One region of the Solidesulfovibrio sp. DCME genome, then DNA from elsewhere that is predicted to be linked to it. Evidence: riboswitches for the same ligand, from Rfam matches in the RefSeq annotation. Region 1 holds a riboswitch; the other holds the start of a gene.

Region 1 (4,820 bases):
CTGCAATCCGTTCACGGATACGCCTCGCATCACGGCTCTGCCGGGAAGTCGTCCCATTCACCGGGATCACGAGTGATTATCCCGGTGAACGGCTGCGATGGGCTTTTCATAGCAGTCTGTTACAAGCCATGGCGGAATCATCAGGTCACAACCTCGTGTGAGGGGCTAGATATTTTCTTTTGAGTATCGAAATAGTCAACACCAGACAATATATCGATACAAGCATCCGCATTATTCAGTGTATAAAGATGTATTCCTGACGCTCCCTGTTCAATAAGGTCACGAATTTGGCGTTGTGCGATTTCTATGCCTTTGCGCCGTACGGCTTCATTTCCGCCATCTTTGTCCGCCTGCACCAACTCAAGGTACAGTTTTACCGGAATACTCGCGCCGCAAAGTGAGAGAATCCTGTGCAGGGATTGCATGCTGAGAAGCGGGAGCACGCCGGGAATGATAGGCTTGACGACACCCCTGCGGCGTAATCGGGCGACGAAATCATTATAGCAGCGGACGTCGAAAAATAGCTGGGTGATGGCGAAATCCGCGCCGACATCCAGTTTGTGCTTGGTCCATTCAAGGTCGTCGGCGATGCTGGCGGCTTCCGGATGCGCTTCAGGGTAGCAGGCTACGGCGATCCCCGTTTCCGGATACCGCAACCTGATGAAGGCAACGAGATCGGAAGCATGAGAGAAGCCGGAATTCGCCGTCGGAAGGACGCCCGGCGGCAAGTCGCCCCGCAATGCGAGGATGTTGGTTATTCCAATGTCCTGAAGTTCTTCCATGAAACTCACGATGGACTCGTGGGTCGCCCCAGCACAGGTCAGATGGACCATGGGGAATAATCCAAACCGTTCCTGCAGGCATGAGGCCGTCGCAAGGGTGGTGGCCCGCGTGCCGCCGCCGGCTCCGTACGTCACAGAAACGAACAGAGGGGCAAGCTCAGCCATCCGTTCTATCTGTGACTCGAATCCTTGCCAGGCGTTGTGCTCCTTTGGGGGAAAAAATTCTAAAGAGACAAACCGACTTCTTGAGGGCATCAAATCAGCTATTTTCATGTTTCACCATCATCAAGACGATAGCGCCGTTGGGCGCGGTTGTTGTCGCAGCGGAGGCTGCGCGCAGGTTGGCGGCCAGAGTTTCCTCCGGCCATATTTCTCCGAGGCAACTGAGCGGGCAATATGAGTCGGCCTTCTGTGCGGAAAAGGGAGCGTCCGGAGGGGAGCAGGATGCGGTCGGTATTTTCATTCCCGCAGCGATTGCCTGGCAAAAAAGCCCGGCATACTTGCGCCGATCCCCTTCGCCCATGTCCCTTAAGGCCGCAAGCAAGCCTGCTGCGCCCGCTGGCAAGGGAATGGCGAACATCTCGGCTTGGTCCTTTTTGTGTTCGCGTTTCATTGCGACCTGGCCCCGGCCGGATATTGGCGCACGACAGCCGCTGCTTTGACTGAGTTTCTCAAAGCAGCCATGATGTCGCTTTCCGCTTCATATTGGTCGAACTTTGAGAGGCGGGGTCGCAACGTATCGGCAGCGTGGATCAGACCTGTCGAGTTCTTTTTCCCGCACCAATCCTCAAGGAAGGTCTTTGGCTCACGCTTGATGTCGCTATGAGGAAAGTTAGATGAACACGTCACCATGCCACATGCCTCCTTGCCGTGCCCAAAGGGATTCAGAAGAAGGTCGGCATGGCCGGCGACGCGAGCGAAACGCAAAAAGCCCGTTCCCTCGGAGGAGAACGGGCCAAGAATGAACGGGGCAGGCTAGACGCATCCTGTCCTGGTCACCCCGGCCCATGTCGCGAGGCCTGGATTGCCGACCACTTCGAGGCGTCTTCTGGCTTACGGGGGCTGGTCCTTTCGACCAGGAAAACTTGGCGGCATCCTTCCCGAGCAGGGCTCAGTGGCCCGCCGCCGGCAAACCCCGATTACAGCAGCGCGTCTGCGACGGATTTACACCGTCTTCCGTTTCCCGAATGGTCTGTCTCTGCACACAAAACCTTATTTTCCATAGCTTCGGCTCGGATTGACGTCAAGTACGCACCAAGCCCTGGCCAGCTCGGCCGAGAAATAATCGAATGTCACTTCGTCGGCGAAACTAACTCTCCGGAAATTCAATACCCCTTGCGCCACGTGTGGCAATATTATATCATACTACATGAGTATATTTATCCTACCGGTATTACTAAATAAAAATTCGTAACACCCGACATCCAAAAGGAGGCGTGCCACCCCCCCCAAAAAAATGCGCCGTTGGCTTCGGTGTGATTCGCGAGTCTTTTTAGGGCGGTATTCACTAAATTGCAATGTAACTATTTAAGGTAGCGGAGGTTATTTATGAGTCGGATAGAAATGGAAAAGATCTTCTATGAAATGCAGTCTCCTGATCCGAAAGCGGACCCAGACAAGCTGTATTTTATCAAGATCGATGAAAGCAAATGCATTGGATGTGACACCTGCATGAACTATTGTCCAACGGGTGCTGTGGTTGGCGAGACAGGCGAGCCCCACAAAATTCCTCATAATGAAGCATGTATCAACTGTGGCCAATGCCTGACGCATTGCCCTGTGTCGGCTATCTACGAAGAGCAGTCTTGGGTCCCCGTTATTGAGGAAAAACTCAAGGATAAAAACGTGAAAGTCATCGCCATGCCCGCTCCAGCCGTGCGCTACGGCCTGGGTGACTGCTTCGGCATGCCGGTGGGGACCGTGACTACGGACAAGATGCTTGGCGGGTTGCAAAAACTTGGTTTCAACCATGTCTGGGATAATGAATGGACCGCCGACGTCACCATCTGGGAAGAGGGCACGGAGTTCGTCAAGCGGCTTACAAAAAAGATTGACAAGCCGTTGCCGCAATTCACTTCTTGCTGCCCAGGCTGGCACAAATACGTGGAAACGTTCTATCCTGAGTTGTTCCCCCACATGTCCTCGTGCAAATCGCCTATCGGCATGCTGGGGTCCCTGGCCAAGACCTACGGCGCGGACACCATGAAATACCCCCGGGCCGACGTCTATACCGTTTCCATCATGCCGTGCACGGCCAAGAAGTACGAAGGCATGCGGCCGGTCAACTGGTCCAGCGGCTACCAGGACATCGATGCCACGATTGATACCCGCGAATTAGCCTATATGCTGAAGAAAGCCGGCATCGACCTGAAAACCGTTCCTGATGGCAAGCGCGATCCCCTCATGGGCGAATCCACCGGCGGCGGCACCATCTTTGGCGTCACTGGCGGTGTCATGGAAGCGGCCTTACGGTTCGCCTATCAGGCCGTTACGGGCAAGGCTCCGCAAAGCTGGGATTTCAAGGCGGTACGCGGACTCAAGGGTCTCAAGGAAGCCACCGTCGATGTCGGAGGCACCCCGGTCAAAGTTGCCGTGGTTCATGGCGCAAAACGCTTTGCCGAGGTTTGTGAAGTGGTCAAGTCCGGCAAATCGCCGTGGCAGTTCATCGAATTCATGGCCTGCCCGGGTGGCTGTGTCATGGGTGGCGGGCAACCTATTATGCCTACGGTACTGCAGTCCATGGACCAGCGCGTGACGAAATTCTATGCGTCCATGAAAAAGCGCCTGGACCTTTACAACGAACAGAAAGCCTAAGGAGCGCGCCATGTCGATTATAAGCTTTACCCGACGGGGATTTCTAAAAACAGCCTGCACGTTGTCAGCCGGAGCCTTGATCGGCTTGCGCTTGACCGGACGGGCCGTGGCGGCCGCCAAACAGCTCAAGGATTTCATGATGGACCGGATCGACGGCGTTTACGGTGCGGATGCCGCATTCAAGGAGCGTGCATCGCAGCAGAACGTGCAGGTCCAGACACTCTACAAAAACTATTTGGAAGAGCCCATGAGCCACAAGGCCGAACAACTCCTCCACACGCATTGGGAAGATCGCTCGAAAAACATCAAGAAATTGATTGCAGCCGGGCAGTACCCCAATCCCCGGGCCAAGGAATTCGCCGGAACAACCTACCCCTACGAATAACCCCCTGCCGCTGTGACACTTGGACCTGCGGCAAGGGCACACCTGACCCTAAGGTTCGATTGTTGCGGCTATCCAGTCAGCGCTCTTACGCCGGGGGGGGGGGATATAAATAGAAAAAGCCCATGCGAGCACGCAGTTGGTCTATACCAACGGCGTGGCCGAAGGGCTTAACAGCAAGATCATGGCCATCAAGAGGAAAGCTTGCGGCTACAAGAGCAGGGAGCATTTTAAAACAGCCATCTACTTCCTTTGCGTCGGTTTGGACCTTTATCCAGCCAGCACGTGACGAGAGCTTTTCTCGTAAAATTCTTCTTTTTCGGTTGTTATGATTTTTCATTGGTATTATTCAAAAGGCATTCTTCTGTCCCCCGGATGGTGGGCGATAGCCCCATGAAGAAACCAAGTGGCCTTTGCATCTCTCGCGGCAACAATTCAAAGAGTAGGAGGTGTTATGCTCAAAAAAGGATTGCTGTTCACCTGCTTCATTTTGCTCATGGTCTGCAGCAGTGCGTTAGCCGGAAAATCAGACCCTCTTTTCATCAATCTGACGAGCGAGGATGGCCATCGCTCCTTGATGGCGCTTGGTTTTGGAAAGGCTCAAATGGAACGGGGGCATTCGTTAACTGTTTGGATGAATGACAAAGCCGTAATGATGGCGAGCGCGAAGAACAAAGCCCAGTTTCGCGAACAACAGGAGTTGATTGCAGAAATAATCGCTAAAGGAGCACAAGTACTTGTCTGTCCGTTTTGCAGCAAGACATTTGGAGTGAACGAAGCCGATCTTATACAAGGCACTCGAATGGGCAATCCCGAAACTACGGGAGAAGCCCTTTTTCAGG
Region 2 (4,820 bases), 1.3 Mb from region 1:
ACCAACCGCTACGCCCAGGACGTGGCCATAAATGTCCTGGTCTACATCTGCCTGGGACTCGGGCTCAACGTGGTGGTCGGGCTGTGCGGCCTGCTCGACCTCGGCTACATCGCCTTCTACGGCGTCGGCGCCTACACCTACGCCCTGCTCTCGGTGCACTACGCCCTGCCGTTCTGGGTCTGCCTGCCCATCTGCGCCGTCTTCGCCGCCACGGCCGGCTGCATCATCGGCTACCCGACCCTGCGCATGCGCGGCGACTACCTGGCCATCGTGACGCTCGGGTTCGGCGAGATCGTGCGCATCGTGCTCAACAACTGGATGGCCCTGACCGGCGGCCCCAACGGCATCCTCGGCATCAAGGCCCCGGGCATCTACATCCCGACCTTTGCCGACGGCTCCTTTTCCTTCGAGTACCTGCTGCTGCGCAAGCTCGAATACCTCTACTACATCATTCTGGCCCTGGCGGTCTTCACGGTCATCGCCGTCTACCGCATCAATTTCTCGCGCATCGGCCGGGCCTTCGAGGCCATCCGCGAGGACGAGACCGCGGCCGAGCTCATGGGCGTGGACACCTTCCGCTTCAAGCTTCTGGCCTACGCCCTGGGCGCGGTCTTCGGCGGCCTGGCCGGGGCCTTTTTCGCCGCGCGCATGCGCTTTGTCAGCCCCGAGAGCTTCACCTTCATCGAGTCGGCCATGGTGCTGGCCATGGTGGTCCTGGGCGGCATGGGCTCCATTCCCGGCGTCATCCTCGGCGCCCTGGCCCTGGTCGCCCTGCCGGAGGTCTTCCGGGGCTTCGAGCTCTACCGCATGCTGGCCTTCGGCGGGGCCATGGCCGTGATGATGCTGGTGCGCCCGGCCGGACTCTGGCCGGCGGCGCGGATGGGCAAACGTTCGGACGATTCGGAGTAGCCGTGGCCGCCATCCTGGAACTTACGGGCGTATGCGCCCACTACGGCCGCATCCAGGCCCTGCGCGACGTGACGCTGACCGTCAACGAGGGCGAGATCGTCACCATCATCGGGGCCAACGGCGCCGGCAAGTCCACCACGCTCATGACCATCTGCGGCATCGTGCGGGCCAGCGCCGGCGACGTGCGCTACCAGGGCAAATCCATCCGCGACCTGCGCGCCGACAGGCTGCCCGAGATGGGCCTGTGCCAGGTGCCCGAGGGCCGGCGCATCTTCCCGCGCCTGACCGTGCGGGAGAACCTGGACATGGGCGCCTTTTTCCGCCGCGACGCCGACGGCATCGAGGCCGACCTGGGCCTGGTCTTTCGCCTGTTTCCGGTGCTGTTCGAGCGGCGCAAGCAGCACGGCGGCACCCTGTCCGGCGGCGAGCAGCAGATGCTGGCCATCGCCCGGGCGCTGATGAGCCGCCCGAAAATGCTGCTCCTCGACGAACCGTCGCTGGGGCTTTCGCCCATGATCTCCCAGCACATCTTCCGCATCATACGCAACGTCAACGAGGAGCGGGGCATGACCATCCTGCTCGTCGAGCAAAACGCCAACATCGCGCTGAAACTGGCCGACCGGGCCTACGTGCTGGAAACCGGCACCGTGGTCATGGAGGACACGGCCGAAAACCTGCGCGAAAACGTGGACATCAAGAAGGCCTACCTTGGACAATAACCCCGCCCTCGCCGCCATCCTGGCCAGGCTGCGCCCGGATAAGGCCGAGGCCGTCCGCGCCCTCGTCCTTGACGCCATTGCCCGCCAGTTCGGCGACAGCCCCGACCCCGCCGCCGTCACCCGCTTCCTCGACGACATCCGCGTCGCCCAGTCCATGTCCGGCATCGACATCGACTACGCCGAGCACTACACCCACATGCACCAGGCCGGCGTGGACTTCATGCGGCTCGTGCAGACGGTCAAGGCCGCGGATAAGGATTACAAGTAGGCGGAAGAAGGGAAGATGCCTCCGGCGGCCAGGAGGGGCAGTGCCCCTCCTGGACCTCCCCAATGGGGGAGCCGGGTGGGCGCGATCCGGCGGATTGGCCAATTTAGCGGACAAATAAGAGAAAAATAGTTCTCTAGTTTTTTCGCCGCCTTCCTTAATCGCCCGCTGTCGTCAGGCTGTTCGAAAAGGGTCCATCCCCCTCCCGAGACAGAAAAACCTTGCCAAGGGGGAAGGGACGGACGGCGTTGACACGGCCCAACGCTTTTCCCATACAGTGGGGCTGCGTTGGTGTCCGTCCGCCCCGGGGGAGGGAGCGGTACGGGCCGAAAGAGGGAATCCGGCGCAATTCCGGAACTGCCCCGCAGCGGTAAGCGAAAACGACCCCCGCCACCAAGCACTGGAGCACCCCTCCGGGAAGCGGCGGGCACTAGGCACCCCGGCCATCCGCCGGCCCGTTCGCGAGTCCGAAGACCTGCCAACGCCCGTCGGCCAACGGCCGGCGGCGTCGAGGGAGCCTCGCGGGAGGGCGACCCGGCAGGCGCGAGGGCCTTGGCCCCCGCGCCGCCTGTCCGAACCGCTTTCACGAACCGGCGCCACCGCGCCAGCCCAGACCAGGGAGACCACCCATGCTTTCGCCGACCGAGCACGGCAACCTTGCCGTCGATGTCGTCCGTTCCGAAAATGTCCCCGAAAAACCCGAAGCCCGCCCGCCGGCCGTGGCCGCCGTCCCGGCCCGCATCCGCAAGCGCGACGGCCAGGTCGTGCCCTTCGACGCCGACAAGATCCGCTCGGCCATCCGCCGCGCCGGCGCGGCCACCGGCGACTTCGGCGACGACGAGGCGGGCCTGCTCACGGCGCAGGTGGTCAAGGTCCTGTCCCACCGCTTCTCCGGCGGGGTCCCCGACATCGAGCGCATCCAGGACGTGGTCGAACAGGCGCTGATTTCCGCCAACCACTTCCGCACCATGCGCGCCTACTCCGTCTACCGCGAGCAGCGCGCCCGCCTGCGCCAGGACAGGAAAACCGTGGTGGACGTGGCCGCTTCGGTCAACGAATACCTCGACCGCCAGGACTGGCGCGTGGCCGCCAACGCCAACCAGGGCTATTCGCTCGGCGGGCTCATCCTCAACGTTTCGGGCAAGGTGGTGGCCAACTATTGGCTCAACCACGTCTACCCGCCGGAAGTCGGCGCCGCCCACCGAGAAGGCGACCTCCACATCCACGATTTGGACATGCTGGCCGGCTACTGCGCCGGCTGGTCGCTCAAAATGCTCTTGCAGGAGGGCTTAAACGGCGTCCCCGACAAGGTGGAGGCCGACCCGCCCAGGCACCTTTCCAGCGCCGTGGGCCAGATCGTCAACTTCCTGGGCACGCTGCAAAACGAATGGGCCGGCGCCCAGGCCTTTTCCAGCTTCGACACCTACATGGCCCCGTTTCTCCGCAAGGACAAGCTTTCCTATGCCCAGGTGCGCCAGTCCATCCAGGAGCTGATCTACAACTTGAATGTCCCCTCGCGCTGGGGCACCCAGACGCCGTTTACCAACCTGACCTTCGACTGGACCTGCCCCGAGGACCTGCGCGGCCAGCACCCGGTCATCGGCGGCGAGGAGATGCCCTTTACCTACGGCGACCTGCAAGCCGAGATGGATACCATCAACCGGGCCTACATCGAGGTCATGACCGCCGGCGACGCCAAAGGGCGCGTTTTTACCTTCCCCATCCCGACCTACAACATCACCAAGGATTTCCCCTGGGACTCGCCCAATGTCGACATCCTGTTCGAGATGACGGCCAAGTACGGGCTCCCCTACTTCCAGAACTTCCTCAATTCCGACCTGGAGCCCGGCATGGTGCGCTCCATGTGCTGCCGGTTGCAGCTCGATTTGCGCGAACTGCTCAAACGCGGCAACGGCCTCTTCGGCAGCGCCGAACAGACCGGGTCCGTGGGCGTGGTCACCATCAACTGCGCCCGCCTGGGCCATCTGCATCGCGGCGACTGGGCAGGCCTGGTGGCGCGCCTGGACGGGCTGCTGGAGACCGCCCGCACGAGCCTGGAGATCAAGCGCAAGGAGATCGGCCGCCGCATGGACGCCGGGCTGTTCCCCTACACCAAGCGCTACCTGGGGACGCTGCGCAACCACTTCTCCACCATCGGCGTCAACGGCATCAATGAAATGGTGCGCAACTTCACGGGCGACGCGGACAATATCGCGACGCCGGCCGGCCACGCCCTGGCAGTCAAGCTCCTCGACCACGTGCGCGCCCGCATGACCGAGTTCCAGGAGCGCACCGGCCACCTCTACAACCTGGAAGCCACCCCGGCCGAGGGCACCACCTACCGCTTCGCCCGCGAGGACCGCAAACGCTTCCCCGGCATCCTGCAAGCCGGCACCGACGACAAGCCCTATTACACCAATTCCTCCCAGCTGCCCGTCGGGTTCACCGACGACCCCTTCGAGGCCCTTTCGCGCCAGGAGGAGCTCCAGCGCAAATACACCGGCGGCACGGTGCTCCACCTCTACATGGGCGAGCGGCTTTCCAGCGCCCAGGCCTGCAAGAACCTCGTGCGCCGGTCGCTGTCGCGCTTCGCCCTGCCCTACGTGACCGTGACGCCCACCTTCTCCATCTGCGACGTCCACGGGTATCTTCCCGGCGAGCAGGAGACCTGCCCCCGCTGCGCCGCCGAAGGCCGCACGCAAGCCTGCGAGATCTGGACCCGGGTCATGGGCTATTACCGGCCCAAGTCGGCATTCAACACCGGCAAACAGGGCGAGTACGAGGAGCGGGTCTGCTTTGCGGAGCCGACAACCGCGTCCTAGTGTCGCGTTCTCGAAATTCGTGCATACGAATTTCGAGAATAATAATTTGAATAATTATTCTTTCTGAAAAAAACAGTTCCCTGTTTTTTTCAGAACGCCACACGA

The links. A riboswitch is a leader RNA that binds a small molecule or an ion and turns the genes downstream of it on or off. The one in region 1 is predicted to bind cobalamin.
Region 2: linked by a shared signal. The riboswitch ahead of ACP59X_RS23320 (ribonucleoside triphosphate reductase) and the one ahead of ACP59X_RS17650 (hypothetical protein) in region 1 are both predicted to bind cobalamin.

Annotation. Positions count from the first base shown of each region.
Region 1 covers NZ_CP188261.1:3,988,865-3,993,684, forward strand. The annotation lists gene ACP59X_RS17640 (methylenetetrahydrofolate reductase) at 141-1,055, opposite strand; gene ACP59X_RS17645 (hypothetical protein) at 1,042-1,395, opposite strand; gene ACP59X_RS17650 (hypothetical protein) at 1,392-1,709, opposite strand; cobalamin riboswitch at 1,806-2,012, opposite strand; gene ACP59X_RS17655 ([FeFe] hydrogenase, group A) at 2,331-3,596, shown strand; gene ACP59X_RS17660 (iron hydrogenase small subunit) at 3,607-3,981, shown strand; partial or broken gene ACP59X_RS17665 (transposase) at 4,127-4,267, shown strand; gene ACP59X_RS17670 (DsrE family protein) at 4,433-4,820, shown strand, end outside.
Region 2 covers NZ_CP188261.1:5,282,287-5,287,106, forward strand. The annotation lists gene livM (high-affinity branched-chain amino acid ABC transporter permease LivM) at 1-909, shown strand, start outside; gene ACP59X_RS23310 (ABC transporter ATP-binding protein) at 912-1,628, shown strand; gene ACP59X_RS23315 (hypothetical protein) at 1,618-1,896, shown strand; cobalamin riboswitch at 2,166-2,390, shown strand; gene ACP59X_RS23320 (ribonucleoside triphosphate reductase) at 2,523-4,715, shown strand.